Regions from separate parts of the Fictibacillus arsenicus genome, predicted to be linked through region 2. Evidence: a T-box and tRNA genes for the amino acid it is inferred to sense, from the RefSeq annotation. Region 2 holds a T-box; the other holds one or more tRNA genes.
The links. The T-box of region 2 lies ahead of lysS (lysine--tRNA ligase). A T-box ahead of a tRNA ligase gene usually reads a tRNA of that ligase, here a tRNA-Lys.

Region 1 (14,140 bases), 800 kb from region 2:
TCGACAGCTGGCTTGATCCGATTTTAAACAGAGTGGTAGAAAACTCATCTCAAATTTGGGAGAGAACAGTATCCATTCAAAAAACAGCACTATTGGAACTCTCTGCTCCACTTATTCCGGTATTCAAAAATATCAGTGTAATGCCTTTGATCGGTTCTATCGATACAGAGCGCGCAAAACTGATAATGGAGAACTTATTGAACGGTGTAATCAAGTACCGCTCAGAAGTCGTTCTTATTGATATTACAGGAGTGCCAGTCGTTGATACGATGGTTGCCCATCATATTATTCAGGCTGCCGATGCTGTTAGATTACTTGGATCTACTTGTATCCTTGTAGGAATACGTCCTGAAATTGCACAGACAATTGTAAGTCTGGGCATCGATTTAAGTTTGTTCCCTACAAAGAGCACCCTTCAAAAGGGTATGGAAAATGCTTTGGAAATCACGAATCAGCAGTTAATAAGCAATGAATAGGGAGTGTTGGAAAAAATGAGAATTCCTATTTTAAAATTGCATGAATATTTATTGATCACTATCCAAGTTGAAATGGACGATCAAACAGCACTTCAATTTCAAGAGGATCTGTTGAATAAAATTCATGATACCGGTGCAAAGGGAGTAGTAATTGACTTAACTTCTGTTGACATGATCGACTCTTTTATTGCAAAAGTACTTGGAGATGTAGTGAGAATGTCAAAATTAATGGGAGCACAAGTTGTATTAACAGGAATACAACCCGCAGTTGCTATTACACTAATTGACCTTGGAATATCCATGAGGGAAGTTTCGACAGCACTTGACTTAGAGCAAGGGCTTGATAAATTGCGTCTGGAACTGGAGGGATGATAATGGACATCCAATCCTGTGTGGAAGTACGCAACGAGTGGGACATTGTAAGTGCCCGTCAGCTTGGCAGAAACATGGCCAAGGAGCTTGGCTTCGGAAATGTTGACCAAGCCAGAATTACAACAGCTATTTCTGAACTTGCCCGGAATATTTATTTGTATGCGGGCAGAGGAAAGATCTGTATCGAGCCTATCGATCAATTAGGAAGAAAGGGTCTGCGAATTGTAGCCCTAGACAATGGACCAGGAATCCGCGAAATCCGAAAAGTAATGGAAGATGGGTATACTACTTCCGGTGGTTTAGGAGCGGGATTGCCAGGCGTGAAGCGATTAATGGATGAATTTTCCATAGAATCCACAGTAGATGTGGGGACGGAGATTTCTGCTACTAAATGGCTTCGTTAGGAGGAGAGCTCTTGACTGCAAAAGGCGCACTAACTGAACGTTACCAAGATCTATTATCGGTCTATCTAAAAGCTAAAACTGAGACGACACTCTATAAAGGCCAGCAATTCAGCAGAAAATTGCTGGAACAGCAAATCTCACCTGAAGATCTTGTCAGTCTGCATATTCAGGTAATGGACGAATTGTTCCCTGAAATGTCAGAAGAAATGAGGGATTCTTTTGATTTTCTTCTCGAGGCAATGATTGGATATGGGTTTGCATATCGTGAACATCAGAGTTTACGTGATAAACAGCAGCAGCTAGAATCAGAGATCGAAGTGGCTGCAAGCATGCAGCAGACTTTGCTGTTAAGTGATGTGCCTGAATTTGATGAACTGGATATTGGAGTTGTCAGTGTTCCAGCTAAGAAAATGAACGGTGACTATTATAATTTTGTAAAAAGTGGAAGTAGCCTTAGTGTCGCCGTAGCTGATATAATCGGCAAAGGCATACCTGCTGCACTTTGTATGTCTATGATTAAGTACGCGATGGACAGTCTTCCTGAAGAACAGATGAAGCCTCATCTTCTTTTAGAAAACCTGAACCGCGTTGTTGAACAGAACGTTCATAGCAATATGTTTATTACGATGTTTCATGGTGTATATGAGCCTGAAAGTCATAAATTCTTCTATGCAGGTGCAGGTCACGAACCTGGATTTATCTATAATGCAAAAGAAGATCAATTCCACGATTTAATTGCTAAGGGGCTTGTCTTAGGTGTCTCCCGAACAACCACTTACCATCCTTATGAGAGAGTAATCGAAATTGGAGATATGGTGATACTGCTCTCAGATGGAGTAACGGAGTGCCGGACAAGCAAAGGTTTTATTGAAAGAGAAGAAATCGTGTCTCTTATCCGAAATTATATGGATCTGCCAGCTCAGCAAATCGTTCAGAATGTTTTTCAGGAACTGGATCGGTTACAAGGGTTTGAGCTTAGAGATGATTTCACCTTAATTATTTTAAAACGAATGGTTTAGCATACTTTGGTTTAGGGTAAAGGTAATTTATCGGGTTTTAATCAAAGCGTGGGGGGAAAACAATGAATTTACAAATTAATCAACAACAAATAAATGAAACACACGAGTTGCATCTTACTGGAGAAGTCGATGCATATACAGCTCCAAAGCTAAAAGAAGTAATGCTTCCATTGACAGAAAAAGAAGGCAGCGTTGTTGTTGTCGATCTTTCTGGAATCGATTATATGGACAGCACAGGATTGGGAATTTTTGTTGGAGCGCTAAAATCTTCAAAAGCTAACAATAGTTCATTGAAGCTTCGTGGTATGACAGATCGTGTTAAACGTATCTTTGAGATTACTGGATTAACTGAAGTGATGGACATTGAAAGCGGAGTAAAGGGGGAGGCGCTATGAGAACAGCGTCCGACTATATTGAAATGAATGTCCCTGCAAAACCAGATTATGTGGGTGTGGTCAGATTAACGATCTCTGACCTTGCTAACAGAATGGGTTTTGCGTTTGATGAAATAGAAGATATTAAAATCGCTGTTTCTGAAGCAGTGACGAATGTTGTTAATCACGCTTATGCGGATGGAGAGAAAGGCCAAGTCCGTATTGGCTGTAATATTTTCGACGACCGTATTGAAATAACTGTTGTCGATCAAGGTAAGAGCTTTGATGTTGAATCTATCTCAAAAAATCTTGGCCCAGTAGATGGAAAATCTGTTGATCAGTTAAATGAGGGAGGTTTAGGCCTCTTCCTAATAGATACACTTATGGACAAGGTAGAAATAAGCAGTGAAGCCGGTGTCGTTGTAATGATGACTAAGTATCTTCACAGAGATGAGGTGGAGGAACATGTCGACAGAATCTCGCCAGCGCCTTCACAGTAAAGAGCAAGTTTATGCATGGATCGACGAGTTACAGCAAGATCCACAGAATGAAGAAATTCAGACGAATCTTGTTCTGCAATATCAAGATCTTGTTCACTCCTTGGCAAGAAAGTTTTCTAAAGGCAAAAGCATTCATGACGATTTAGTACAAGTCGGCATGATTGGTTTATTAGCTGCGTTTAGAAGATATGACAAAACGTTTGGCAGATCGTTCGAATCCTTTGCGGTTCCGACAATTGTTGGTGAAATTAAACGCTTTATCCGTGATAAGACTTGGAGTGTACATGTACCTCGCCGAATCAAGGAATTAGGACCAAGAATAAAAAAAGCGGTTGAAGAATTAACAACAAGCTTGCAGAGATCACCTAAGATTGCCGAAATTGCGGATTATCTGGAAGTTTCAGAAGAAGAAGTGCTAGAGACAATGGAAATGGGCAAAAGCTATCAAGCTCTTTCTGTAGACAGCTCTATCGAGGCTGACCAAGAGGGAAGTACAGTAACACTTCTAGATCTTGTTGGTTCAAATGATGAAGGATTTGATCAGATTGACAAAAGACTTCTTTTACAGAAAGCTTTTGCGGTTCTCTCTGAACGTGAACGCGAAATTCTTCAGTGCACTTATTTTGAAAACTTAAGCCAGAAGGAAACAGGAGAAAGATTAGACATTTCTCAAATGCACGTTTCTAGATTGCAAAGAAGAGCTTTAGAAAAGCTGAAAGAAGCTTTGCGAGTGACTCCTTCGGAGGCGCTTAGATGATGGAACACTATCAATACAGCAGAGCATCTGTTTCCTCGTATCAAAAACCGAAAAAGGGGAATGATCTTTGCGGAGATAGTTTTTATGTTAAAGAAACGGACGATTATTTGATTTGTGCTGTTGCGGATGGCTTAGGAAGCGGGAAGATGGCAAAAGAAGCTTCGGGAGCAGCAACTGACATCATCGATCAAAATCATTATGAGACAGTTGAGCAGCTTATGCATCTTTGCAACGATGGACTAAGACATACGCGCGGTGCTGTTATTGCAATCGTTAAAGTCGATTATAATAATCAAACTGCCACTTATTCTGGAGTAGGTAATATCCGTTTTATGATCTCTGCGGAAAGACAACGTGCTGTACACCCTTTGCCGAAAGTCGGTTTCCTAGTAGGAAAACCAGAGCGATTTAAAGTACAGGATTTTAATTTCGAGAAAGAGTTAACATTTATGCTCTATTCTGATGGCATGGATATTCATACGCAAAGCCGTTCGCTTTTAACAAAAATGATTTCACCGAAGGAATCTGTAAAGTATATAAGCGGATTGCCGCAGGATATCAATGATGATGCTACAGTCCTGGTAGGTCAAGTGAATATGAGTTAGAGAAACATCATCCTTACCGCATTTGAGGATGGTGTTTTTTGTTTGCTAAAAATTGTTGCTTTGTTGCTTTGCAAAGATAAGAAGGGGTTGCTTTCCGCTTCAGGATGCTCGCTTTCCGCAGGGCGTGCGGTGAGCCCCCTAGGCTATTCAAGCCTGCCGGGGTCTCACCTGTCCCGCTAATCCTGCAGGAGTCTCGCACCTTCCACTCCAATCAACTACCAAGAAGTCTTTTTTAAAAAATACCTAACAGTCTAAAGCTTTTTTACGAAGGGATATACTTCGTTTATAATAGAAGTAATTGATTGAAAAAGGAGTGTTCTTATTGGGACAACCTGTTAATGAACAAGCGTTGCGTATGATGGAACAGGAACTGAATGTTAAAGGGAAACAAATTAATCAAGTTATTGAATTATTAGAAGAAGGAAATACGGTGCCTTTTATTGCCCGTTACCGAAAGGAATTAACAGGAGGGCTTGATGAAGTTCAGATCAAAGACATTATGGACCGCTGGACTTATTTACAAAACCTGGCCTCACGCAAAGAAGAGGTTATTCGTCTAATCGACGAGCAAGGAAAATTAACAGAAGAACTTACTGCTGCCATTAATAAAGCCCAAAAGCTGCAGGATATAGAAGATTTATACCGCCCTTACAAACAGAAAAGAAGAACAAAAGCGACTGTAGCAAAAGAAAAAGGATTAGAGCCTCTTGCGTTATGGCTTCTCGAAGAACACAATGAAAATCCTTTAGCAGCGGCGAAAGAATACATAAACGAAGAAAAAGAAGTATTGTCAGTAGAAGATGCACTTCAAGGAGCAAAGGACATTATAGCTGAAATGCTGTCTGATGATGCTGATATGCGAAAATGGATAAGGGAAAATACTTTTTCAAAAGGCGAGATAAAGACAGAAGGAAAAAATACAGAAGCTGATGAGAAAAAAGTATTCGAGATGTATTACGAATACCAGGAGCCAATCCGTAAGATTGTTCCTCACAGAGTGCTCGCGGTGAACCGGGGAGAAAAAGAAGGGATTTTAAAAGTTGGCATCAGTACTCCTGCTGACTTGATCCATTCAAAAATGGAAAGAAAAACGATTAAGCGATCAGATTCTCCAGCTGCACCATTTTTGCGTGAAGCGATAGAGGATGCTTATAAAAGACTGATTGCGCCTTCGATCGACAGGGAAATACGTGCAGCTTTAACAGAGCAGGCAGAAGAGCGTGCCATTCATATTTTTTCTGAAAATGTAAGGAGCCTTTTGCTTCTAGCCCCATTAAAAGGGAAAGTGGTATTAGGAGTTGACCCGGCATACCGTACCGGATGCAAGCTTGGTGTTGTTGATGAAACAGGGAAGGTTCTTCATATTCAGACCATTTATCCAACACCACCAAGATCAGAAGTTGAAAAATCTGCTGCGGTAGTAAAAAAACTGATTGATCAATATGATATTGAAATTGCAGCAATCGGAAACGGTACGGCGTCTCGCGAAACGGAACAGTTTATTGCAGAGACATTAAAGGATCTCGATAAATCTGTAGCATATGTGATTGTAAACGAAGCGGGTGCGAGTGTTTATTCAGCATCTAGTGTTGCCCGTGAAGAGTTTCCAGACCTGCAGGTTGAAGAGAGAAGTGCCATTTCGATCGCGAGAAGACTTCAAGATCCGTTGGCTGAACTTGTAAAAATAGATCCGAAATCGATAGGCGTCGGTCAATACCAGCATGATGTATCACAAAAACGTTTGGGTGAGGAGATCGGTTTTGTGGTCGAAACTGCGGTTAACCAAGTAGGTGTTAACGTAAATACAGCATCAGCTTCATTGCTTCAGTATGTTTCAGGCCTGTCCAAAACGGTTGCTCAAAACATTATTTTAAAAAGAAATGATGTTGGGAAGTTTAAAAATAGAACAGAGTTGAAGAAGATTCCTCGATTAGGCGCGAAAACGTACGAGCAATGTATTGGATTTTTGCGTGTAATGGATGGCGATCAGCCTCTGGACCAAACGGGAATCCACCCTGAAAGTTATCAGGGGACCAAAGCCTTATTAAAAGAGTTAGGATTTAAACCCGCCGACATTGGTACAGAAGCTCTGGCTGAAAAATTAAAGTCCCTTTCACTTGAGGAGACTTCGAGTAAACTGGATATTGGTGTTCCGACATTAAAAGATATTATCGAAGGACTGACAAAACCTGGCCGTGATCCTCGAGATGAATTTTCAGGTCCGGTTCTTAAAACGGATGTTCTTAAGATGGAAGACTTAGCACAAGGTATGGAGCTGCAAGGAACAGTCCGCAACGTAGTAGACTTTGGTGCTTTTGTAGACATTGGTGTAAAACAAGACGGTCTTGTTCATATTTCAAAATTAACTGACCGTTTCGTAAAGAATCCGATGGATGTTGTAAGTGTGGGACAAGTTGTAACCGTTTGGGTCGATTCTATAGATGTAGGAAAACAGCGCATCGCCTTAACGATGATTGGTCCTAAAAAAGGATAGCCAAAAGAAAAAGCGCTTCTCCAGCGGGATCATTCTTCACTGGAGGAGTGCTTTCTGTTATAAAAGAACCAGCATTGATTCAGTAAGCGGATTTGGTAACGATCTTTTTGATAGTAAGCGCGGCGGAGCTGTCTTTTAAACCATGTTGGCATATAGAGAACCTCCTTGAACTTCCCAATCCGTTGTTTGTGTATTAGTCTATGTTTAGATGCTTGTTAATGTGAACTTGAAATAGTAAGGGGCATGACCATGACAGATGAAGAACTGCAAAAACTAACAGAAGAAATCTCCATACAATTTTTCAATAAAAAGTTTCGTCATAACGCCAGATTCAACAAAAGATTACGGACAACCGGCGGACGGTACTTATTAAGGTCCCATGACATCGAAATGAATCCTCATCTTTATGATGCATTTGGAATGGATGAGCTGATTGGAGTTATAAAGCATGAGCTGGTGCATTATCACATGCATATTGAAGGGAAAGGCTATAAACATGGTGATTACGATTTTAAGTTTTGGCTGAATAAAGTTGGAGGATCCCGTTATTGTCAATCTATCCCTGAAAAAAGGAGAACAGAGAGTTATAAATATCACTATCTTTGCACAGACTGTATGCAGTCTTATAAAAGAAAAAGGAAAATTGATACGAAGAGATATGTGTGCGGAAAGTGCAGGGGGAAATTAAAACAGATTTCTTTAAAATAGGGTGTTGACTTCGATTATAGGAATGTGGTAATTTAATTAAGTCGCTGTTAGACAAGCCCTTTACAAAGCCTTTTATAATGGGTGTCTGCAGTAACGAAAGCTTAGAAAAAACCTTCTAAAACGGGTTGACATTTTAAGCTGTAACAATTATGATATTAATTGTCCTTAAAAGACATTCCACAGTAGCTCAGTGGTAGAGCTATCGGCTGTTAACCGATCGGTCGTAGGTTCGAGTCCTACCTGTGGAGCCATACAGAGAAGTACCCAAGTGGCTCAAGGGGCTCCCCTGCTAAGGGAGTAGATCGCTAACGCGGTGCGAGGGTTCGAATCCCTTCTTCTCTGCCATGTGGCCCGTTGGTCAAGCGGTTAAGACACCGCCCTTTCACGGCGGTAACACGGGTTCGAATCCCGTACGGGTCACCATATATTTTCTGAAAAAATACGAAATACCTAGATGAATGGACTCGTGGTGTAGTGGTTAACATGCCTGCCTGTCACGCAGGAGATCGCCGGTTCGACCCCGGTCGGGTCCGCCATTTTTATTCTAAGGTGTTGGGCTATAGCCAAGCGGTAAGGCAACGGACTTTGACTCCGTCATGCGCTGGTTCGAATCCAGCTAGCCCAGCCATTTTTTGTTTTTAAGATAAGTGTTTAAGTATTTAATGCTTAAAACATCTTGAGCCATTAGCTCAGTCACAAGCGATACATCGTGATTGACTACGGTTGTCTCGACGGATAAACTTAGTTACTTCGCTTTTAGAGGAAGAGACAGGATCTGACGGACACATTAAGCATGAGCCATTAGCTCAGTCGGTAGAGCATCTGACTTTTAATCAGAGGGTCGAAGGTTCGAGTCCTTCATGGCTCACCATTTTCAAATTAATATGCGGGTGTGGCGGAATTGGCAGACGCGCTAGACTTAGGATCTAGTGTCTTTGACGTGGGGGTTCGAGTCCCTTCACCCGCACCATATTAATTCTTTTGAACTTATAAGTTGCAGTGTTCATGCGCTGGCATCTTGCCGCGCGGTCGTGGCGGAATGGCAGACGCGCTAGCTTGAGGGGCTAGTGGGGGCAACCCCGTGGAGGTTCGAGTCCTCTCGACCGCACCAACTTTTCACAATAACATATAATGCATTTGAATATGCAATGGATATGCGCCCTTAGCTCAGCTGGATAGAGTGTTTGACTACGAATCAAAAGGTCGGGAGTTCGAATCTCTCAGGGCGCGCCATATTTTTTGCGGGAAGTGGCTCAGCTTGGTAGAGCACCTGGTTTGGGACCAGGGGGTCGCAGGTTCAAATCCTGTCTTCCCGACCATTCTTTTGCGGGTGTAGTTTAATGGTAAAACAAGAGCCTTCCAAGCTCTGGTCGTGAGTTCGATTCTCATCACCCGCTCCATTAATTTTCACGGGCCTATAGCTCAGCTGGTTAGAGCGCACGCCTGATAAGCGTGAGGTCGATGGTTCGAGTCCATTTAGGCCCACCATATTATCTTAAAAAAGATTTTAAAAAGCGCTTGACTTTATAACTTCGATTCGGTAAGATAATAAAGCTGTCTCGAAAGAAGACAAGCCAAAACAAGTTCTTTGAAAACTGAACAAAAGCAAAGGTAAGGAATTAAGAATTAATTCCGTCAGTAACAAATTAGAGCAAGTCAAACACTTTTATGGAGAGTTTGATCCTGGCTCAGGATGAACGCTGGCGGCGTGCCTAATACATGCAAGTCGAGCGAATGAAGAGGAGCTTGCTCCTCTGATTTAGCGGCGGACGGGTGAGTAACACGTGGGTAATCTGCCTGTAAGACGGGGATAACTCCGGGAAACCGGGGCTAATACCGGATAATAAGAAGAAACGCATGTTTCTTTTTTGAAAGTCGGTTTCGGCTGACACTTACAGATGAGCCCGCGGCGCATTAGCTAGTTGGTGAGGTAACGGCTCACCAAGGCGACGATGCGTAGCCGACCTGAGAGGGTGATCGGCCACACTGGGACTGAGACACGGCCCAGACTCCTACGGGAGGCAGCAGTAGGGAATCTTCGGCAATGGGCGAAAGCCTGACCGAGCAACGCCGCGTGAGCGATGAAGGCCTTCGGGTCGTAAAGCTCTGTTGTTAGAGAAGAACAAGTACGAGAGTAACTGCTCGTACCTTGACGGTACCTAACCAGAAAGCCACGGCTAACTACGTGCCAGCAGCCGCGGTAATACGTAGGTGGCAAGCGTTATCCGGAATTATTGGGCGTAAAGCGCGCGCAGGCGGTCTCTTAAGTCTGATGTGAAAGCCCACGGCTCAACCGTGGAGGGTCATTGGAAACTGGGAGACTTGAGTGCAGGAGAGAAAAGTGGAATTCCACGTGTAGCGGTGAAATGCGTAGAGATGTGGAGGAACACCAGTGGCGAAGGCGGCTTTTTGGCCTGTAACTGACGCTGAGGCGCGAAAGCGTGGGGAGCAAACAGGATTAGATACCCTGGTAGTCCACGCCGTAAACGATGAGTGCTAGGTGTTGGGGGGTTCCACCCTCAGTGCTGAAGTTAACACATTAAGCACTCCGCCTGGGGAGTACGACCGCAAGGTTGAAACTCAAAGGAATTGACGGGGGCCCGCACAAGCAGTGGAGCATGTGGTTTAATTCGAAGCAACGCGAAGAACCTTACCAGGTCTTGACATCCTCTGATCACTCTAGAGATAGAGCTTTCCCCTTCGGGGGACAGAGTGACAGGTGGTGCATGGTTGTCGTCAGCTCGTGTCGTGAGATGTTGGGTTAAGTCCCGCAACGAGCGCAACCCTTGACCTTAGTTGCCAGCATTCAGTTGGGCACTCTAAGGTGACTGCCGGTGACAAACCGGAGGAAGGTGGGGATGACGTCAAATCATCATGCCCCTTATGACCTGGGCTACACACGTGCTACAATGGATGGTACAAAGGGTTGCGAAGCCGCGAGGCCAAGCCAATCCCAAAAAGCCATTCTCAGTTCGGATTGTAGGCTGCAACTCGCCTACATGAAGCCGGAATTGCTAGTAATCGCGGATCAGCATGCCGCGGTGAATACGTTCCCGGGCCTTGTACACACCGCCCGTCACACCACGAGAGTTTGTAACACCCGAAGTCGGTGGGGTAACCCTTTTGGGAGCCAGCCGCCGAAGGTGGGACAGATGATTGGGGTGAAGTCGTAACAAGGTAGCCGTATCGGAAGGTGCGGCTGGATCACCTCCTTTCTATGGAGATTATGAAACAGCTTCGACTGTTTCGTAAGTACACCTTTTGCCTTTTGTTCAGTTTTGAAGGAACTTTATACTTCCTTTAGGGGCCTATAGCTCAGCTGGTTAGAGCGCACGCCTGATAAGCGTGAGGTCGATGGTTCGAGTCCATTTAGGCCCACCATTTAAATTTTATATTCCTAGAATATGGGGCTTTAGCTCAGCTGGGAGAGCGCCTGCCTTGCACGCAGGAGGTCAGCGGTTCGATCCCGCTAAGCTCCACCATTGCACATCTTATGGATGATGCATTTTTAAATTGTGTTCTTTGAAAACTAGATATCGACATCCAAACAAAGTAATGCAAGGCAGATAGATTATTTATCTGCGCCAAAGCAAGAATCTTTGATGTGTAAACATCATATAAGGTTAAGCTAGAAAGGGCGCACGGTGGATGCCTTGGCACTAGGAGCCGAAGAAGGACGGGACGAACACCGATATGCCTCGGGGAGCTGTAAGTAAGCACTGATCCGGGGATTTCCGAATGGGGGAACCCACCATCCGTAATGGGATGGTATCCATATCTGAATACATAGGGTATGAGAAGGCAGACCCGGGGAACTGAAACATCTAAGTACCCGGAGGAAGAGAAAGCAAATGCGATTTCCTGAGTAGCGGCGAGCGAAACGGAAACAGCCCAAACCAGAGGGCTTGCCCTCTGGGGTTGTAGGACACTCTACATGGAGTTACAAAGGAACGAAGTAGGTGAAGCGGTCTGGAAAGGCCCGCCAAAGAAGGTAACAGCCCTGTAGCTGAAACTTCGTTCCCTCCTGAGTGGATCCTGAGTACGGCGGGACACGTGAAACCCCGTCGGAATCCGGGGGGACCATCTCCCAAGGCTAAATACTCCCTAGTGACCGATAGTGAACCAGTACCGTGAGGGAAAGGGGAAAAGCACCCCGGAAGGGGAGTGAAAGAGATCCTGAAACCGTGTGCCTACAAGTAGTCGGAGCCCATTAACGGGTGACGGCGTGCCTTTTGTAGAATGAACCGGCGAGTTACGATCCCGTGCAAGGTTAAGTTGAATAGACGGAGCCGCAGCGAAAGCGAGTCTGAATAGGGCGACATAGTACGTGGTCGTAGACCCGAAACCGTGTGATCTACCCATGTCCAGGGTGAAGTTCAGGTAACACTGAATGGAGGCCCGAACCCACGCACGTTGAAAAGTGCGGGGATGAGGTGTGGGTAGGGGTGAAATGCCAATCGAACACGGAGATAGCTGGTTCTCCCCGAAATAGCTTTAGGGCTAGCCTCGCGGCAAGATTCCTGGAGGTAGAGCACTGATTGGACTAGGGGCCCCCACAGGGTTACCGAATTCAGTCAAACTCCGAATGCCAGAGAATTATCCGCGGGAGTCAGACTGCGAGTGATAAGATCCGTAGTCAAAAGGGAAACAGCCCAGACCATCAGCTAAGGTCCCAAAGTATACGTTAAGTGGCAAAGGATGTGGAGTTGCCCAGACAACCAGGATGTTGGCTTAGAAGCAGCCACCATTTAAAGAGTGCGTAATAGCTCACTGGTCGAGTGACTCTGCGCCGAAAATGTAACGGGGCTAAACGTATCACCGAAGCTATGGCTTGTACCTTTATGGTACAGGGGTAGGGGAGCGTTCGAAGTGCAGTGAAGTCAGACCGGAAGGACTGGTGGAGCGCTTTGAAGTGAGAATGCCGGTATGAGTAGCGAAAGACAAGTGAGAATCTTGTCCATCGAAAGCCTAAGGTTTCCTGAGGAAGGCTCGTCCGCTCAGGGTTAGTCGGGGCCTAAGCCGAGGCTGAAAAGCGTAGGCGATGGATAACAGGTTGATATTCCTGTACCACCTCCTTTCCGTTTGAACAATGGGGGGACGCAGTAAGGTAGGGTGAGCGCACTGATGGAATAGTGCGTCTAAGCAGTTAGGCTGTTGGATAGGCAAATCCGTCCAACGTGAAGGCTGAGCTGTGATGGCGAGGGAAATTTTAGTACCGAAGTCCCTGATCCTACACTGCCAAGAAAAGCCTCTAGTGAGGAAAGAGGTGCCCGTACCGCAAACCGACACAGGTAGGCGAGGAGAGAATCCTAAGATGATCGGGAGAACTCTCGTTAAGGAACTCGGCAAAATGACCCCGTAACTTCGGGAGAAGGGGTGCTCTGATAGGGTTTATCGCCCGAGAGAGCCGCAGTGAATAGATCCAAGCGACTGTTTAGCAAAAACACAGGTCTCTGCGAAACCGCAAGGTGAAGTATAGGGGCTGACACCTGCCCGGTGCTGGAAGGTTAAGAGGAGGGGTTATCCCTTACGGGAGAAGCTCTGAATTGAAGCCCCAGTAAACGGCGGCCGTAACTATAACGGTCCTAAGGTAGCGAAATTCCTTGTCGGGTAAGTTCCGACCCGCACGAAAGGTGTAACGACTTGGATACTGTCTCAACGAGAGACCCGGTGAAATTATAGTACCTGTGAAGATGCAGGTTACCCGCGACAGGACGGAAAGACCCCATGGAGCTTTACTGCAGCTTGATATTGGATTTTGGTACAGCTTGTACAGGATAGGTAGGAGCCTGAGAAGCCGGAGCGCCAGCTTCGGTGGAGGCGTCGGTGGGATACTACCCTGGCTGTATTGAAATTCTAACCTTGAACCGTGATCCGGTTCGGAGACAGTGTCAGGCGGGCAGTTTGACTGGGGCGGTCGCCTCCTAAACAGTAACGGAGGCGCCCAAAGGTTCCCTCAGAATGGTTGGAAATCATTCGCAGAGTGTAAAGGCACAAGGGAGCTTGACTGCGAGACCTACAAGTCGAGCAGGGACGAAAGTCGGGCTTAGTGATCCGGTGGTTCCGCATGGAAGGGCCATCGCTCAACGGATAAAAGCTACCCTGGGGATAACAGGCTTATCTCCCCCAAGAGTCCACATCGACGGGGAGGTTTGGCACCTCGATGTCGGCTCATCGCATCCTGGGGCTGAAGTAGGTCCCAAGGGTTGGGCTGTTCGCCCATTAAAGCGGTACGCGAGCTGGGTTCAGAACGTCGTGAGACAGTTCGGTCCCTATCCGTCGCGGGCGCAGGAAATTTGAGAGGAGCTGTCCTTAGTACGAGAGGACCGGGATGGACACACCGCTGGTGTACCAGTTGTTCCGCCAGGGGCATAGCTGGGTAGCTACGTGTGGACGGGATAAGTGCTGAAAGCATCTAAGCATGAAGCCCC
Region 2 (18,518 bases):
CCCGCCAGGATCTTGTTTTGACGCTTTCCAAAAGTCATCAAGAAAACCGATGAAACTAAATAATATAAATGTACCTACCAAAAAGAGCATGCTGGGACTTGTGTAATAAAACAAAGCGACTATGATTCCAACGAAGAACACACTCCCCGCCATGAGGGGTGTTCCCTTCTTTTCTTGATGATCTGCTGGGAGTTCCACTCTAATTGGCTGTGTTAATTTTAATTTCTTTAAAGTGAAGATCAACATAGGTGCTATAAGAACCGTTAATAAAAACGTTATAAGTGCAGGGGTTAGCTGTAGAAGCACGATAATCTCCTTTCAAGTTTGCCATTTATATAGAATTCGATAAAAGGCAAAATGTTCCTTCAAAATAAAAAGGGGTCTGTCCCGGGACAGTCCCCAAACAATTCTGACAATTCTATAGGTCCTTGTGCTGTGGGTCTTCTGAGTGATGGACAGTCCTATTCTGGATTGATACTGTAATAAAGTGTAAGAATTTTCAGAATAAGGAGATGTGCATATGAGAGGAAAACGTGTTTTAGTTTGTACCATGCTAAGTACAGCCATGCTTTTATCCAGTGTAACCCCTGCAATTTTTGCCGAAGATTCTTCAATCAACAATCAAATAAAACCAGGAGACTGGAACCGTCCTGTTCAGCCGTCTGCTGTCCTTCACCCGGGAACACCTGAAAGCGCTTCACTCAAAAGAGAGCCGCTTCAGAAGATCGATTCTTTTATCGAGAGTGAAATGGAGAAACGGACGATGCCAGGTGCGGTTGTTCTTGTTGCACGCAGCGGAAGCATCGCAAAGCATGATGTTTATGGGTACTCTGCTCTGTATACCGATGATCAGTTTACTGAGATGGACAACCCTGTAGAGATGAAAAAGGATACTATTTTCGACATCGCCTCCATCTCAAAGCTTTTTACTACAACTGCAGCGATGCAGCTGTATGAACAAGGAAAATTCGAGCTGGATGATCCTGTAGGAAAATATATTCCAGAGTTTAACGAGAACGGAAAAGAATCGGTTACGATCAGGCAGATCATGACGCATACCTCTGGTTTCACAGCGTGGATACCTCTTTACAACATGGGAACGAAACGTGAAGACAGGTTGCAGATTGCGTTAAAATACCAGTTAAAAAATCAGCCTGGCACTACTTATACATACAGTGACCTGAATTTAATCACACTTGGCGTTTTAGTTGAAAGATTGTCTGGTCAAAGACTTGATGAGTTTGTAAAAGAAAACATCACTGAGCCGCTCGGAATGAAAGATACGATGTACAACCCTCCTGCTGAACTTCGTGACCGGGTGGCAGCTACCGAATATCAGCCGAACATCGGACGAGGCATGGTTTGGGGCAGTGTTCATGACGAAAACGCATGGAGCCTTGACGGTGTAGCAGGTCATGCCGGAGTTTTCTCAACTGCGAAAGACCTCGCAGTTTTTGGCCACATGATTTTACAAAAAGGAAAGTATGGTTCGACTCAAATTCTTGAGCCAGAAACTGTTCGCTTATTAACTGAAAACCAGCTTCCTCAATTCCCTAGCAACTCACACGGACTCGGCTGGGAATTAAATCAAGGCTGGTACATGGACTCGTTAGCAAACGAAGAGACTCTTGGTCATACGGGATATACAGGAACGTCAATGGTCGTATCGCCGAAAAATCAAATGATCGTTTTAACGTTAACAAATCGTGTCCATCCATCTCGTGCTACCGTTTCGATGAATCCAATCAGACGTGAAGTGGCTCGTCTAGCTGGAGATTCGATATCAGTCGCTATGGGACAAAAAGATAAAGCATGGTTTGCGGGGTATGGCGACAAACTTGCAAAAAATTTAACTTTTAAACTTGAAGAGGATCAGAATACACTTCACTTCCAAAACTGGTTCAGCATCGAAACTGGCAGTGACAAAGGGCTGGTTCAGGTTTCTGAAGACGGTGAAACGTGGACGAACTTGCCTGACGTTTACACAGGTAAGGATGAAAAATGGTCGCGCGAAAAAGTAGAGCTTCCTGATGGAACACAATTCGTTCGCTTCCTCTATCAAACAGACGGTTCTGTAAACGGCAGAGGCTGGTATGTAGATGATGTGTACGCTACGGATTCTGAAGGAAATAAAGAGAGATTAGAAGTAACCGAGAGCCAGTGGGAACAGCGCAGCTGGTAAAAGCATGAAGCAGCTCTGCTTTTTGTAGCAGAACTGCTTTTATTTTTTTGAAGGGATAAGACACATATTGCCGAAATATGTTGTTAGAAATTCATAAGGAGAGATAACAATGAGCAAATCATTAATTCATGAGATGCATTATTTTAGGATACCTGTCTTGGACCTTCAAGAGTCAATAACATGGTACACAGAATGTTTAGGATTTCAATTAAGGCATAGCGATGGAAAGCTTGCTGTTATAGAACTGAAGTCCGGTCCATTACTGATTTTAGTACAGGGAGACCCGGATTCCAGAGGGCATTTCACCATAAACGGACAAGCCGAGTTTTCTATCGGATTTACATCTTCAAATATCAAGGAGCTGCATACATATTTAACAAATCAAAATGTGAAAGTAGATGAGATGCAAGAAGACAACGGGCACAGCTATTTTCATTTCTTTGATCCTAGCGGAAATAAACTCCAAGTACACAATTAATTCAAAAAAGCAGTCACACCTAACGGTGGACTGCTCATTTCTCTTTACTCTTATTCCTAATATGCTGCTCGGTCATAATGGCAAGATAGGCTACAGACAGAAAACCGATACCTCCAAAAATAATAGCTATCGTATCTAGTTTTTCTAATTCAAGATTAATAAACATCGAAAGAAAGCTGAAACTTATAACAAAAAGAGCTAACCAATGTGAATATCTTTGAAAGAACTTCTTCATTCTGTACTAATCCTCTCCGGCCGCGTATACACATTCATCGAGTCACCCCTGATAAATCCAACCGTCGTAATTCCGAGTTCTTCTGCCGACTGCAGGGCAAATTCTGTTGGCGCAGATTTGGACAGCACGATCTCGCATCCGATCTTCGCTACCTTCAACAAGATCTCTGATGAAATTCGCCCGCTGAAAACAAGGATCTTATCCCCTATGAAAATATCATTCTTCAGGCAATAGCCGTAGATTTTATCAAGAGCATTATGGCGTCCAATGTCCATCCGGCTCAGCACGATTCCGTTCACATCACAAAGTGCTGCGTTATGAACACCGCCTGTTTCTTGAAAAACACCAGCTGTTCCCTGCATCTCCTTCATTAATCGAAAACAGTCCTCAGGCGTCACTCTCACCCGGACGTCGGTCATGCTTTTTGCTGTGAGTGCATCATTCGCAAAGACAAATCCTTGTCTGCTCATCCCGCAGCACGAGGTTATGTATCTTTTATTCTGCAGGTTTTGATAAAGGGGATTGAGCTTGTCCGTCGTCAAATGAACATAGCTACCATCCTCTTGCACCCAGATGTCTTTAATATCTTTATAGTTTCGTATAATGCCTTCAGAGGCGAGATAGCCGACAACCATGTCTTCTATGTATTCGGGACTGCAAACCATCGTCACGAATTCTTCCCCGTTAATTTTAATAGTCACCGGAAGTTCAGTCACAATGGTGTCTTCAACTTGAGACATCTCGCCATTTTTAAAATGAAAAACTTCACGCTTTGTTACAACAGGTTTCATGAGTCGCGTTCCCTCCTTAAGCGATGGGTTTATCGAAAACAAATACGGATACTGCCATGTCCTCATCTACTTTAAAATCTGAAAACAGATAGACAAACTTTGCACCCGTCACATCTTCTAATCCTTCAGGCGGTGCTGTTGCATAAATATCCTGGATCAGGCGCGTTCTAGCCGCATGAACCATCTCTTTGCCTTCAGATGTTCTCGCAATAAACTTCTCAGTCGGAGTCAAGTTTCCGTACATAGTTGAGATCGCCATATTTTCTATAAATACCGTATGTATTTTCTCCGGTCCTTTTCCTAACAGGTTCTTACGCAGCTTTCGGATAATATCATTGAAGTCGTGTACCTTTTTAGACATTTAAACCATCACCACTGTTTCTCCATTTTTTACTAATCATACATGATGTACTTACTTTTCGCACGTGAAAAATTCTTATTATTGCTATGCAGCTTTTTGTTTGAGACTAGATACTTTTTACGGTACGTGTTCTTTTATTTATTACATGTTCGCCCGGTCTAGGTGGAGTTTCACCCTTCAGAAGGCTCGTTCCACCCAATATGACTTACTTCCACCCCGAAACTTATCCGTTTCACCCGATGCGCCCTTGTTTTCGCCCCATGGCTCTCTTTACCCGAAAAAACTCCATTAAAAAGTAGTTCAAAGTAATATCACTACTTAAAAATAACGAGTTTTGAAGATTCATTGTTCTTTTTCTATGAAAACGCTATAATAAGAGAAGAAAAGTTGGATGCGGGAATAACCTTTTTATTCTTCTTCCCTCTTACCGAATTACATAATATGTTGGACTGGCTCAATAGTAAGCCCTGCTATTAAACTATTCCACCATGATACACATTTTCTGTACTTCATAGAATCTGTGCTTTCGTGGTGGATTTTTTTGTACTTTCATAATTGAAAGGAAGGTCTAAAATGGATAAAATGATTCAAATCAAGATCGACGGAAAGGCGTACGAAGCTCCGTCAGGCACATCTATTCTTGATATCATCAACAACAACGAATTGCCTCATCCGCAAATCTGCTACACCCCTCAAGTTGATCCAATCGAGACGTGTGACACATGTATCGTTGAGGTAGATGGCAAACTGATGCGTTCGTGCTCGACGATGGCACTAGACGGCATGAGCATTGAGCGCTCCTCCTCTCGAGCGAAGGATGCACAAAATCAGGCGATGGACCGCCTCTTGGAAAATCACCTTCTCTATTGCACAGTCTGTGATAACAACAACGGAAACTGCAAATTGCATAACACGGCTGAACTGATGCAAATCGAACATCAGTCTATTCCCTATTCGCCAAAAGAAGAAACGGTGGATATCGATATGTCTCACCCGTTCTACCGTTATGATGCGAACCAGTGCATCACGTGTGGACAATGTGTTGAGGTGTGTCAGAACCTGCAGGTAAACGAGACACTTTCGATCGACTGGGAACGTGAACGCCCGCGTGTAATTTGGGACGCTGGATCGAGTATCGATGAGTCCTCTTGTGTCAGCTGCGGCCAATGCGTGACGGTTTGTCCGTGTAACGCACTTATGGAAAAATCCATGCTCGGTGAAGCCGGTTTCATGACCGGATTGAAGGAAGATCTTCTTGAGCCGATGGTCGAACTTGTAAAAGAAGTTGAACCAGGCTACAGCGGTATTTTTGCTGTGTCTGAAGTGGAAGCTGCTATGCGTGAGACGCGTACGAAAAAGACGAAAACGGTTTGTACGTTCTGCGGTGTTGGCTGTTCGTTCGAAGTATGGACGAAAGGCAGAAAAATATTAAAAGTGGAGCCGAGTGAAGGTCCAGTAAACGCGATTTCTACGTGTGTAAAAGGGAAATTCGGCTGGGATTTCGTTAACTCTGAGGAACGCCTGACTACACCTCTTATCCGTAAAGACGGCGTATTTGTTGAATCCACGTGGGATGAAGCACTAAGCCTAATTGCGAGCAAGATGGGTCAGATCAAACAAGATTATGGAAGCAACGCCCTAGGCTTTGTATCTTCGTCTAAAATTACGAACGAAGAAAACTACTTGATGCAGAAGCTCGCTCGCCAAGTATTTGGAACGAACAACGTGGATAACTGCTCGCGTTATTGCCAGTCGCCTGCAACAGACGGCTTATTCCGTACAGTTGGAATGGGTGGTGATGCCGGTACGATTCAAGATATCGCTGAAGCTGGACTTGTGATCGTAGTCGGTGCGAACCCGACAGAAGGGCATCCGGTACTCGCGACTCGCGTGAAACGTGCACACAAACTTCATGGTCAAAAACTGATCGTTGCTGACCTTCGCAAACACGAACTCGCTGAACGCTCTGACATTTTTATCAGTCCAAAGCAAGGAACCGACCAAGTGTGGCTCATGGCCGTAACAAAATACATCATTGACCAGGGCTGGCACGATCAGAAATTTATTGACGAAAACGTTCACTATCTTGATGAATTTAAAGAAGTTTTAGAGAAATACACGTTAGAATACGCCGAAGAAATTACTGGCCTATCTCAAGAGATGCTTATTGACGTAGCGAAAATGATTCGTGACGCGGATGGCACATGTGTCCTTTGGGGCATGGGAGTGACACAGAACACGGGCGGAAGTGATACGTCAGCTGCCATTTCGAACCTCCTTTTAGCAACTGGAAACTATCGCCGACCTGGTGCTGGAGCTTATCCGCTTCGTGGACATAACAACGTTCAAGGCGCTTGTGACATGGGTAGCCTTCCAGCATGGCTGCCTGGCTATCAGCACATTACCGATGATGTTGCCCGTGCAAAATTTGAAAAAGCGTATGGTGTATCGATCGACGCTAAACCAGGAAAAGACAACATCCAAATGGTAGAGGGAATCGGGAAGGGCGAGATCAAAGCGATGTACTTAGTCGGTGAAGATATGGCTTTAGTGGACTCCAACTCGAACCATGTCCATGACATGCTGTCACAGCTTGATTTCTTCGTGGTTCAAGATATTTTCTTATCCAAGACGGCTCAGTATGCAGATGTCATTTTACCTGCTGCTCCTTCACTAGAAAAAGAAGGAACGTTTACGAATACGGAACGCCGTGTACAGCGATTGTATCAAGCCTTGCCTACAACTGGCGGGTCACGACCAGACTGGGAGATCATTCAGGCGATCGCAATTCGCATGGGTGCGGATTGGAACTACTCACATCCTAGTGAGATTTTTGCTGAGATGGCATCACTTGCTCCATTGTTTGGTGAAGCGAACTATGAAGCCCTTAAAGGCTGGGGCAGCTTCCTTTGGGGAGACTTCAGCGGAAAGAGCACACCGCTTCTTTATACAGAAGGCTTTAACTTCCCTGATAAAAAAGCACGCTTTGCCCTTTCTGATTGGATGCTGCCGGCAGAGTTCCCTGAAGAGTTCGATCTGAATATTAACAACGGACGTATGCTCGAGCACTTCCATGAAGGTAATCTGACGAACAAATCGAAAGGCATTCAGCATAAAGTGCCTGATGTTTTTGTTGAAGTGTCGCCTGCTCTTGCTGAAGAACGCGGTTTGATTGATGGTTCAGTTGTCCGGCTCATCTCTCCATTTGGTGCAGTAAAATTAAATGCATTGGTGACTGACCGTGTAAAAAATAACGAGCTTTTCCTCCCTATGAACTCGGTGGATAACGAAAGTGCCATCAACTTCTTGACGGGACCTGCCGTTGACCACCGCACGCATACGCCTGCTTATAAGCAGACCAAAGTAAGGATGGAAATCATAAGCCGTCAAGGTGAAGTGAAGCTCCCTGGCAATAATCCAAGGAATAAAAAGCGACATCCTCAAAATGGCGCAGAAGTACAGCGAAAATGGAACCGTCCTGGCTATGTCCATCTGACGGATGAAGTATAGGAGGACTGATTCAATATGGCACAACCGATTACAGTCGTTAAGAAGAATGTGAAAACAGAAGAACAGATCCAGAAAGAAAAACTCGCTGAACTCCAAAAAGCCTTAGCTGAAAAAGATGCCGCCTTAACAAAGGCGCTTGATTTTATTGGAGAGCTCGATAAAATCGGTGCGTTGGAAGCAGCGAATGCGATGCTTGAAGCAAAAGACAAGATTGCCAGCATCGCACTCGGCCAGGCTTCACGCGAACCGGTAACGAACATGATCAACAACGTGATGGGTGCCGCTGGCGTTTTAACGAAGATGGATCCAGAAGCAACAACAAAACTGCTCGACAGCGTCGTATCCGGTTTGAAGCAAGGCGAAACTTTTGTGGAAAGTGAACAAAAGATTGGCGCATTCGATTTAGTGAAATCACTCAAAGACCCTGATATTAACCGAGCGATCGGTTTTGGCCTTCACTTCTTAAAAGGCATGGGACAGGAATTGAAGAAATAAAGAAGAGATGACCCTCATTTTCAGGGTCATCTTTTTTGTGTTCTTACTTAGGTTGTAGTTTGTCGAAAATCAGATAAATTTAGTTATGTGGATATTTTGCGGAATATCCCGGATACCCCATTAATACCAAGGTGAATTTAGAATTCCCCTGTAAAAAATGCGATTAAAAGTCAAGCAATGATAGTAACCGCTCTTTACCTACTGCATGCACCAACAATGGAATTCGAGGACCACTGTTGTTATTCAAAATGAGCTGATAAATGATTTGAAACAACCTTTTTTGGTTGTTTCTTTTCACTTTTGGATTATCGTCGTGGCAAATATCGTACACGTTTCTCATCAATTCTTCGTCTAGCGCTGGACCATTTTTCAACACTTCGGTAAAACCATGCACCCATTCTTTCTCCACACTAGTCAACATCTCATAATAAACATGGTATTTTTGATTATTGATATTCAATACTTTTTCTGGACACCAATTTCGCAGCCAATACTCCGCTCGTTCACAAACTTTCTGAATTTCATCTAAAGAAAAAGCTTCCCCTATTCTGTTTAGCACATCTTTTACTAGCAATGCATCAAAGTTTACAAGGGGCAAGATGCTGGCTACTTGAGCGAATTTTGGACCGTTTAACAGTTTTTCTTTTTTAACCGAGAAATATAAAGCAGCCTTTATCTCTTCTTTTAATTGAGCTGGATCAACTTCTCTAAAACGCTCATATTCCGTATAGTTTCGAATGACATCCTCATCCAAACCAATATGAAAAGCAGAATTCGGTTGATATTTAGCAAACATGAACAGAATGATTTCCGGTGTGTATACCCTTAATAATTCTTCAGGAGTGATGTTGTTCCCTGATGAACTCGACATCTTCTCCCCAGTCCCTTTTATACTGATAAATTCATAAGGCTTATAAGTGGGTGCTTGGTGGTAAAAAATCTCAATGGCAATTTCCTTTGATACCCGATAACTTCCAGTTTCAGAAGAGTGATCTCTCCCACCTGGTTCAAACACAACATTCTCAACCATCCATCGCATCGGCCAGTCTACTTTCCAGTTTAATTTCATATTGGTTGCTTCCATGATCTCTACTGTGTTCGAATGACCGCATGAACACGTATAGCTTAAATGACATTCTTGAAAGCTTGTAATACTCACCGTATCTTTTCGGCAGCGATCGCAATACACATTTACAGGATAAAAGTTTTCTCGTTCCTGTTCATTTGGCTTTGCCGTTTTATAAGCCATCAAAATATCGTAGATCTGTTTTCTGTTTTCTAATACATGCAAAATCTGAACGTTGTACCTTTTTGCTCGATATTCTTCGCTTTGATAAATGAATTCTGGAACAATACCAAATTGTAGGAGCGACTCTTCAAACTCTTTTTCAAAATGTTCCGCATATGTGCTATGGCATCCAAATGGACAAGGTATCTCAGCGTATGGCATTCCGATGTATTGTTCAAAAGAGGGATCCAAATTCTTTGGCACTTTTCTAAAACGGTCAAAATCATCCCATGAAAAAATGAAGCGTGTTTTCTTCCCCATCTGCTGCAATGCTTTTACTACAAAATATGTTGTAACAACTTCACGAAAGTTACCGATGTGTACGGAACCCGATGGACTGATTCCCGAAGCACAAACAAAAGTATCGTGATTCGGATGTTTTCTAATTAATTCTTCTGCTATTCGATATGCCCAATGCATCTTTCATCACCTCGTTAGTGACAGTTCCAATGAGTGGAACCGGCTTTTACTATTACCTCACTGGGTATTCCTACAAGGAATCCCACGATAAATTGAAATAATCGCACGTTAATTGGCTTTTTTCTCACGTTAATTACAAAAATCGCACGTTATTTTAAAAATAACCACAAGTCGACTAATTCTGACAAAACTCACCGCTTTGATACCCTGCCAAGAAACAACAAAAAAGCCCTCACCCCCAAGATTGTTCATCTTGAGGACGAGAGCTTATAAGCATTCGCGGTACCACCTCAGTTTGTTAACATGTCGCCATGCCAACCTCTTCAGGTACGGCAATGAAAAATAATTACTCGCATATACCCTATCTCTGTAACGAGAGATCCCGTTGTAGTATCAGCAAGGTTCCCCTCGCATCCGTACAAAGCTCGGAGGCTTTTTTCATTAAGACGATTATTGCTCTTTCACACCAACCAAGAGCTCTCTGGAAATAATACAGCTTAATTACTCGTTCTCTTCATAGCCAATTATTGTTAAATTTTTATTAGTATACGAAGATTTCTTACAGATGTCAAAGGCTTTTTGCAAAATATTGTTCAAGCGTAGATTCCCATCCTATTTGGGAGTTGGATCCGGGCAATTTATTAAGAATAGCATTAGCAGCAGAGTCAATCCCTTCGCTCGTATCCACTTCGATATCATAAACTTCACCCTGCTTATGCACATAGTTCAGCTGTGATTTTGCCTGTCCAACCGGCCTGTCCCCTCTGTCTTTCTCTCTTTTTTCAAGTTCAGTAAGTGAGCAATGAACACCGACAAATAATACAGGATAATCCTTCAATATTTCATAACAATCCTTTGTTGTATCTTCGTTATGTAAAATTTGATCAACGACTAGATTAACGCCTTTATCAGAGAACATCGCAATGTTGCGATGAAAAAAATGTTCGGTTGGAACCGGAATCAGATGATCGCTATCCCGGGCCTCCATCTTTTCGATAATGGTGTCAAAATCATCAATACTGAAGTGAAAATAATCCGGCAGCTTTTTTACCAATTCTTTTGCTAAAGTAGATTTTCCTGGACTGGATACACCATTTAATAAAATAATTTTCCCCTTGTTCATTTCCCCTCTAAAAATCCTTTTATAATGATGATGACTTATTGGTACTTTGAATAAAATGTTCATTCAGTTTCTTAATTTCTTCTGTCTGTTTCAATATATTATTGTTAACTTTTCTAATTGCATCATAAATGGCAAACATGGCTGCAAAAATTAATATCAATAATAAGTAATCCATTTTATCATCTGCTTTCTTTAATAAACTATTAATCTCCGCTGTTATATTTTTCCGGCAGAAGCTCCATCACATTGCATTTCACATTCTTTCCGTGATACGGCAAGATAACCATCGTGTCTTTACCATAGTCACTGATTAGTTCACGGCACATTCCGCATGGCGCGACGACCCAACACTTTTCTATATCCTCGTGCGGATGAGGATGCGCAACAGCTACAATCGTTTCGATATCATGATCGCCTTCAGATATTGATTTCCCTAGCGCTATCGCTTCACCGCAAACCGCAATTCTGCCTACGTTTGCTTCTAAGTGAACACCTGCATGAATTCTTCCTGATTTTGTACGGACTGCCGCTCCAATATGATGCTTGCCGTATATGTAATTTTTTTCGATGACTTGTTCAGCTGCACGAATGAGTTCGTGATCTCTTTCTTCCAAATCTATTACTCTCAGCATCTTATCTCTCCTGTTCATAGGAAGAGGTGAGCTATAACGCTCACCTTCAATTCCCACATTATGTTAAATTATGTGATGTTGCCACTTTTTTATGTGATTGACCGCAGAAATTATGTGATGAGCCGCTAAAATTATGTGATCAACCGAAAAATTGATGTGAGATTAAGATTCGTATTGAAATTCTTCTCTTAATAGCCCCATCACAATGGTGTCATAGTACTTTCCATCAATAAAAGTATCTTCTCTCAGACGTCCTTCGATCGTAAAACCGCATTTTTCATAGGAACGAACCGCACGCGTGTTGCCGCTCCACGTATCCAGTTGAATCCTTCTTAAATTCATCGTCTTAAACAGATAGTTGATTAAAGCTTTTAGCGCATCTGTTCCATAGCCCTTGCCCCACAGCTCTTTTTCTCCAATTCCAAGACCGACTACGCACCGCCGTGAAACAATATCAAGATTCCGATACCCGATCGAACCGATATGCCGCGATTCTTCTCCGAGGGTATAAATCGAGAATTCTCCTACCTCTCGCTTATCAATGGTACGAATATCTTTTTCATAGCTGGCTTCAATTTGTTCGAGCGGTGTATGACTATATCGATACATACCAGAACCCGCTTCCAGCCTTGCTGTTTCTTCATCGTTCCGCCAATGGTACGATCGTTTATGGTCTTCTAATGATACCGGCCGCAACTCTACTTTTTCCCTGTAATCATGGGGGTGATCCCTTCTTTCTGTTTGTTTTCTAGTAAACTTCTTTTGAAAAATTCCAGCAACAACATATACCAAAGACATCACCCCCTCTCACTCTCGATCAGTTATTTTAAAAACGGCCTGATCTTCGGAAAAATTTTCACCGCCGTATTGTAAAAAACATCCTCATGATGCTCCTCAGATATGATCTCCTTCACAAAATCGATGTACGGTTGGATTGGCACGAGGGGCCAGTCTGTTCCGAACAAAAACTTCTCATAGTTATCCGTAAAAGTCAGCGCATGCTTCAGGTGGTTAAAGAACCTCGGAGAATCTTTGTATCTATTAATATCGTCTCTCGTTCCAACGACTAGCCCGGAGAGATCCGCGTACATGTTGCGATTCTTGTAAACTACCTCGGCTCCGTCCAGTGTCCACGGGTCACCGAAATGAGCCATCATAAAATTCACATCGCGGTGCATTACAGCTATTTCATCCAGCGTTAACGGATGAGAATACTTCAGCAATCCGCGCTCTGAATATGTGTCCCCCGTATGAAACACAACCGGCAGACCGTATTTCGCCGCAAGCTTATACACCGGCTGGTACACTTCATCATACGCATAGAATGGATAATAGCCTAAGTAGATTTTTAAACCGACCACTTCCGGCTTTTGCACCGTTTCTTCAAGTTCTGCTAGTTCCTTCTCACCTAAATGATGCGGATTGATGCCTGCACAGTACACGACGTTCTCAGGAATTCTATCTTCTAAATCGATTCCCATCGGTGTAGCAGTCAAGGGGTCCGGAAACCCCTCAACTTCTTTCTCTGTTAGGCCCATCGCTATGCCGAGCACTACGCCCGCTTCTTTATATTCTTTTATAATTCCGTCATAGGAATAGTCCAGTTTGGACAGATCATTCGCTGTTTGTTTAAAGCTTTCAATGTTCGAATAATGCATATGTGCGTCGATGATTTTCATGGACTCTCTCCCTTGTCGATGTTAGCAAAAACGAATCTTCTTTAAATCTTCTAGAGCTGTGTCTGGAACTACCTTATTATTGAAAAGATAAAATACTGGCGCTGTAAAATGCTTAGAACCATGCGCTAAGTGAAGTTTCTCAGCATAACCAAGCTCAATTACTTCTTTGTTGATATAAGAATCCACAAATGTGGCGTTTTTATTAGCTACAATTTGAAGAAGATTCTCGTGATCATCACTACCGAACACAACGCTTCGATCAACCGCCATCTCCTGTTCGCCTTTTCCTCCATAAACCATCGCCCATTCACCTGTTTCACTTTGGAAGCTGGCCCAGTTCTTTGTGAGTTCAGGTCCCGAATTTAAGAAGCATCCGGTATAGAAATTCTTACCCTGCAGATAATTACCCATCGTTTGAACAATTTCTGAAGTGTGGCAAAGAACTGGAACCCCCGGCAGCATTAAGAAGTACTGATGGATCTCAAGCCCCTTAAAGGTTTCATGCTTTTCGTATTTTGTGGATATCTTCAAGCCCTTCCACACGTTTCCTTTGCTGTCCTCTTTCTCAGCAAACGCTACGGTACTTTCCTCTTTTAAAAGAGAGTTCAGACTCGTGCCTTCAACAAGCCCTACGATTCCTCCAAACCATGGATTCCACCAGGATTTCGGAGCCGGTTTTGGAAATGGTGAATCCATCCATTCCTGACCTTTGTACGTTAGAGAAAACAAACTTGGTGCAAATTGGCCAGAAGCTGAAATCTTAATTTCTCCGTTTTCAACAGACAAAACTTCTAAATCACTCTTAATACTCTTCTCGTAATAAACCTGTGTGTCCTTCATGACAAAAGCCGCAGTTTGACGCGTAACATCGATAGAATCTAAACTCATTTTGGATGTTAAAACGTGAACCGGTTCCTCAGCAGCCAGCGGAATATCAAACGATGCACTCGTCATCTCCTCATCTGAAGCGAACAGGTGGCTTTGCAGAATTTCATCGTCCAGCTTAATTTCAATCATGCCGTTAAAGAACGCTGATTTATAATCTTTAACTACAGCCTTTACTTCAGTCCCGCTCACAAATGGGTTCCCATCATTGATGGAGAACGTCATATGATTCGTAAGGCTCGTAGCAGGCATATTGCTCTTTTGCACCGCGTATTCACGGAACGACTGCCAGTCATGAAATGCACCGATTGAAAACACAACCGGTTTGGTCTGTACCGTTTGATGTGCAGCTAATTTTCCAGCGTTGTGTTCAAAATACATAAACCATGAAGCAAAATGAATGCTTTCGTCTTTTGACCATGAGATCCCTCGAGGATTGTTCTGTCCTCTTAAGAAGATCCAGTTTTCAGAAAGATTTTGGCTTTTCCAATAGTCCAGAAAAGATCCCATCGAATCGTTAAGTTCCAAAATTTCTCCCTCATAAGGCATTATCGCTCTCTCTAAGAGACGGCTAAAAATTGGATTGTTCAGCCAAACTTCTTCTGCTGTTTCTGTGTCTTCTGTATTCGTGATCTCAAAATGCTGCTCAACCAAACCTTCACTGAATAATTTCACAATGGAAGCAAGCTCAAGACCAGGAAATGCATTTGAACGATAGACAGCCTTCATACCAGCATATCCCTCTTCCAAGATCGGCTCCACACGCAAGGGACGAATGCGTGACAGTTCTTCCGAAAATGGTTTGCCGAGCTTCGGACTCATCAATGCCAGTTTGTAGTCTTTACTTCCTTTACCAGGCTTGATCCAGTTGTTGAATTTCTCATGGATTAAATGATATTGACTGTTGTACACGTGATAATAATCATTACATTCTCCTGTAAATTTTGTTCCGATCCCTTTTAAGGCGGTTCCTATTTTCTTTGAGAAAACCACAGAGCTTCCATCTTTTTTCGTTGCTGTAATCTCTAGATCAGCTGAATAGAATCCATGCTTGATCAATGAAAAATTCACAGGTACGGATTGTTTTGCGTTCGGTGCTAACGTAACAAGGAATTTGCGGTTTTCCATATCGATTAATTCTGATTCAGGCAGTTCAAAGGAAAACGCTGCCTCTTCATTAAAATTATTTTCTAGATCCATATAGAACGTCGATGAGTTCCCTGCAAACGTCAATGCATCTGAAAATTTACAGCTCAGATTCAATGGGAATTTGGGTCTGATACCCACTTTAAACAATGCTTTTTTACCGTTGATTGTCAGCATTGCAGATACTGTTGGATGTGTCCGCCAAACGCTCTGTTCTTCATCGATCGGATTTACTGTAAAAGGCACTTCAATGGTCTCTTCACCTTTTACCGTTGTCTCTCTAGAGACCTGAAACTCGATATTTTTGTCGTTCATCCCTTCAATCGCTACCGTTAATGGTTTGCCTGACTTATTGATAACACCATATTGGATCTTATATTCTGAACCAAATACAAGATTAAAGTCTTCAACTGTAGCAGAGATCAGATAGTCATCCGTTTCAATTAATCGGAGTCCCCTTCCAAAACGTTCAAACTCCATTCTTAATTTCTCTTGGTTCTTTGTTTCCCAAGAGTACTCATAATAATGGAAGTTATTGTCCTTATTTCCATCAGGTAAAACTTCAATCTTTCGGGTGCTGCTTTCATACCAGTTAACTTTATTGAAAAAATCTGTTATTGCCTCGGTTTGCATAACGGACGCCATGAAGTTCATGAGGTGTGTTGTGTCATCACGATCTTCCCAAAAGAATCCGCATTTTTTATAAAGCGGAACTGCTTTTGTATTTCCGGGCCACGTATAAAGGTCGAGACGCGGCCACTTCATTTCAATCGCTCTCTCAAGTGCTTTTAGAACAAGCTTCTTACCTATCTTTTTTCCATGGTAATCTCCACTCACGTTTAAAAGAGGAATATAAAGCGCGCCTTCATCTTCGCGGTACTCACCTAGGCTGCAATAACCGACGACTTTATCGCCATCAAGGGCTAAGTATAAATGGAGGTTTGTTGAGTTTGCTTCTTGTTTTAAGACTTGTTCTTCTGTTCTGATGGTGTTGCCGCCGCCCCAGCCGTCACGACTGTTGTTCCACATTTCAGCGACTTTTCCCGCGTAGCTAGGATCATATTCTACGATTGTAATTTGATCGATTACTGATTGTTTTATTACTTCCATTTTTGTTGCCTCCAGTCGTTTTTTAATTCCTATGTTTTAGCGATTCCACCTTTTATCACGCGATTTTCTGAACTGTATCATCGTCAGCACCCCTTTTATAAAAAATAAAAAAGGCCACCAGAATGCTGATGACCTTTTGGATACACTAAAAAATGCACAAAAAGGCCCCAGAATGCATACACATCCTGGGGCTCCGATTCACGTAACTAAAATTAAACGGATACCATATAGAAGGTTGTGTATTGGACGTTAATTGTTTTCATCGTTTCATAATTAAATTGAATCATGTCCAACGCCTCCTTCATTTGAAATATTTTCCTTACCTAAAACATTGTAATTCATATGGGTAAAAAAGTAAATAAAATTTTCAGAAGTTTTTAAATTATTTGCTATTGCCTAGAAAATTGAGTAAATTGATTTTCATTTTTATAACAGTTCATAGACGGTTCGGTTTGACTCATAGGGCATTCCTTTTGGCTCATAGAAATCCGTTTGGTTCATAGAGCTTTTATTTTGACTCATAGATTCCAAAGCTTGACTCATAGAGTAACTAGTTAAGTTCATAGACCTTATGTTTCGGCTCATAGACAGATACTAAAGGTTTTTACAAAGTAAAAAGCCAACAAGTTAAACCGCAAAAGTATCTGCTACCGGCTCACCTTATTGACTTCTTGTAAAAATGATTTAGTTTTTAACCGCCAAATGAATACGCGGGGCTTCCTTTTACATCTATCTCTATTTTAAAGAGACCTCCTGTGAGCGGATATTTCTCCAGCTCCTCTTCCGTCATATTTTTTCTTGCTGTCGTGATATAGAGTGTCTTCAAGTCAGCACCACCAAACGTGCATGATGTAACATTCAGTGCTGGAATTGGTATCGAGATCAATTGTTCGCCAGTCTCAGGATTCCAGCGTGAGACTTGTGCGCCAGCCCAATGCGCTATCCAAAGCATTCCCTCATCATCAATCGTCATTCCATCAGGATATCCTTGTCCTTCTTTAAACTCGATGACAGCAACCGGATTTTCTATTGCTCCGGTTTCCCCATCATAATCAAATCGAGTTACCTTCTTGGTTGGCGTATCGATTAAGTACATGAATTTATGATCAGGCGACCAAGCAAGGCCATTGGATATCGTAAGGTCTCCTACTTTCTTTTCCACTTTAAAATCCGAATGTAAACAGTAAAGCGATCCCTTCCCTTGCTCTTCGCTCAAACTCAATGTCCCCGCCCAGAACCGACCGTACGGATCACATTTTCCATCATTAAATCGATTCTCTGGCAGCTGACTTTCCGGATCAACAATTTCAGTTAACTGTTCGGTCTCTAAGTCCAAGAAATAAAACCCTTTTTCCAAAGCAAGAGCAAGTCCGCCAGATTTCCTCGGAACGACGGTCCCTACTAACTGATTCACATCAATCTCTCTATTTTCATTCGTCTCTGGATTGTATATATTCACTGTTTCACCTAAAATATTCACCCAGTACAATACACCATTTTGTGAGTCCCAGCATGGCCCTTCGCCAAGATCGGCTTTCACTGGCAAAACTAATTCTGCTTCATCTTTCAATACTAAAACCTCCTGTTTGCAATTCGTTTCATCTATCCCCTTCATTCCCTAAACTCACCATATATATGATATCGATTATAACATTTCTAAATCAGAAAATAGTTATGGAAACGCTGTCAAACTTGTTGTAAAATTAAACTTCCGCTCATTTTAAAATAACAAAATATGTTAGGAGCTGATTTATGGAAACGCTCAAAGCCTCTCATTTATTTAAAGTGTATCTTTGGACATTATCTTTTTTGAAGCCTTATAAATGGCTTTTTTCTCTCGTTATTCTTAGCAGTATTTTTATCACGGGAATTGAACTCTTAATCCCGAAATTCATTCAATATTTTATTGATGTGATCGTGCCAGAAAAGAACACTAAACTATTCTTCTCACTTTTAGGCGCAACAACTGGATTGCTCGCGATCATGATCTACCTCAGCACAGTAAGAAATAACCTTCAGCGCATTGTACAAGAAAAAGCTTCAAGAGACATACACTTCAATATTTTTTCGCATCTTAGAAAATTAGGGTTTTCCTATTTTGAAAAGACCCCTATCGGAGATACCCTTTCCTTAATGAATACAGAAGTAACTGCTGTTCAAAATCTATACCGCCAATTCATTCC

Region 1: it has a tRNA-Lys gene. The T-box ahead of lysS (lysine--tRNA ligase) is inferred to sense a tRNA for this amino acid. The anticodon was not compared.

What each region holds. Positions count from the first base shown of each region.
Region 1 is NZ_CP016761.1:202,679-216,818, forward strand. Features, by position in the region: gene ABE41_RS01180 (STAS domain-containing protein) at 1-476, shown strand, start outside; gene ABE41_RS01185 (STAS domain-containing protein) at 492-848, shown strand; gene ABE41_RS01190 (anti-sigma regulatory factor) at 851-1,252, shown strand; gene ABE41_RS01195 (PP2C family protein-serine/threonine phosphatase) at 1,264-2,271, shown strand; gene ABE41_RS01200 (STAS domain-containing protein) at 2,334-2,666, shown strand; gene rsbW (anti-sigma B factor RsbW) at 2,663-3,145, shown strand; gene sigB (RNA polymerase sigma factor SigB) at 3,111-3,902, shown strand; gene ABE41_RS01215 (SpoIIE family protein phosphatase) at 3,899-4,507, shown strand; gene ABE41_RS01220 (Tex family protein) at 4,863-7,001, shown strand; gene cmpA (cortex morphogenetic protein CmpA) at 7,031-7,153, opposite strand; gene ABE41_RS01225 (SprT family protein) at 7,251-7,709, shown strand; tRNA gene ABE41_RS01230 (tRNA-Asn) at 7,886-7,960, shown strand; tRNA gene ABE41_RS01235 (tRNA-Ser) at 7,964-8,054, shown strand; tRNA gene ABE41_RS01240 (tRNA-Glu) at 8,058-8,132, shown strand; tRNA gene ABE41_RS01245 (tRNA-Asp) at 8,170-8,245, shown strand; tRNA gene ABE41_RS01250 (tRNA-Gln) at 8,263-8,337, shown strand; tRNA gene ABE41_RS01255 (tRNA-Lys) at 8,505-8,580, shown strand; tRNA gene ABE41_RS01260 (tRNA-Leu) at 8,596-8,679, shown strand; tRNA gene ABE41_RS01265 (tRNA-Leu) at 8,735-8,820, shown strand; tRNA gene ABE41_RS01270 (tRNA-Arg) at 8,866-8,942, shown strand; tRNA gene ABE41_RS01275 (tRNA-Pro) at 8,952-9,028, shown strand; tRNA gene ABE41_RS01280 (tRNA-Gly) at 9,036-9,109, shown strand; tRNA gene ABE41_RS01285 (tRNA-Ile) at 9,121-9,197, shown strand; rRNA gene ABE41_RS01290 (16S ribosomal RNA) at 9,375-10,924, shown strand; tRNA gene ABE41_RS01295 (tRNA-Ile) at 11,014-11,090, shown strand; tRNA gene ABE41_RS01300 (tRNA-Ala) at 11,116-11,191, shown strand; rRNA gene ABE41_RS01305 (23S ribosomal RNA) at 11,331-14,140, shown strand, end outside.
Region 2 is NZ_CP016761.1:1,005,488-1,024,005, reverse strand. Features, by position in the region: gene mraY (phospho-N-acetylmuramoyl-pentapeptide-transferase) at 1-306, opposite strand, end outside; gene ABE41_RS05410 (serine hydrolase domain-containing protein) at 521-2,182, shown strand; gene ABE41_RS05405 (VOC family protein) at 2,292-2,660, shown strand; gene ABE41_RS05400 (hypothetical protein) at 2,695-2,895, opposite strand; gene fdhD (formate dehydrogenase accessory sulfurtransferase FdhD) at 2,892-3,635, opposite strand; gene ABE41_RS05390 (Na-translocating system protein MpsC family protein) at 3,703-4,047, opposite strand; gene fdhF (formate dehydrogenase subunit alpha) at 4,630-7,557, shown strand; gene ABE41_RS05380 (helical membrane plugin domain-containing protein) at 7,573-8,052, shown strand; gene lysS (lysine--tRNA ligase) at 8,216-9,760, opposite strand; T-box leader at 10,013-10,287, opposite strand; gene ABE41_RS05370 (chloramphenicol phosphotransferase CPT family protein) at 10,329-10,883, opposite strand; gene ABE41_RS05365 (cytidine deaminase) at 11,087-11,515, opposite strand; gene ABE41_RS05360 (GNAT family N-acetyltransferase) at 11,678-12,307, opposite strand; gene ABE41_RS05355 (amidohydrolase family protein) at 12,337-13,194, opposite strand; gene ABE41_RS05350 (GNAT family N-acetyltransferase) at 13,216-16,335, opposite strand; gene ABE41_RS05345 (SMP-30/gluconolactonase/LRE family protein) at 17,027-17,905, opposite strand; gene ABE41_RS05340 (ABC transporter ATP-binding protein) at 18,088-18,518, shown strand, end outside.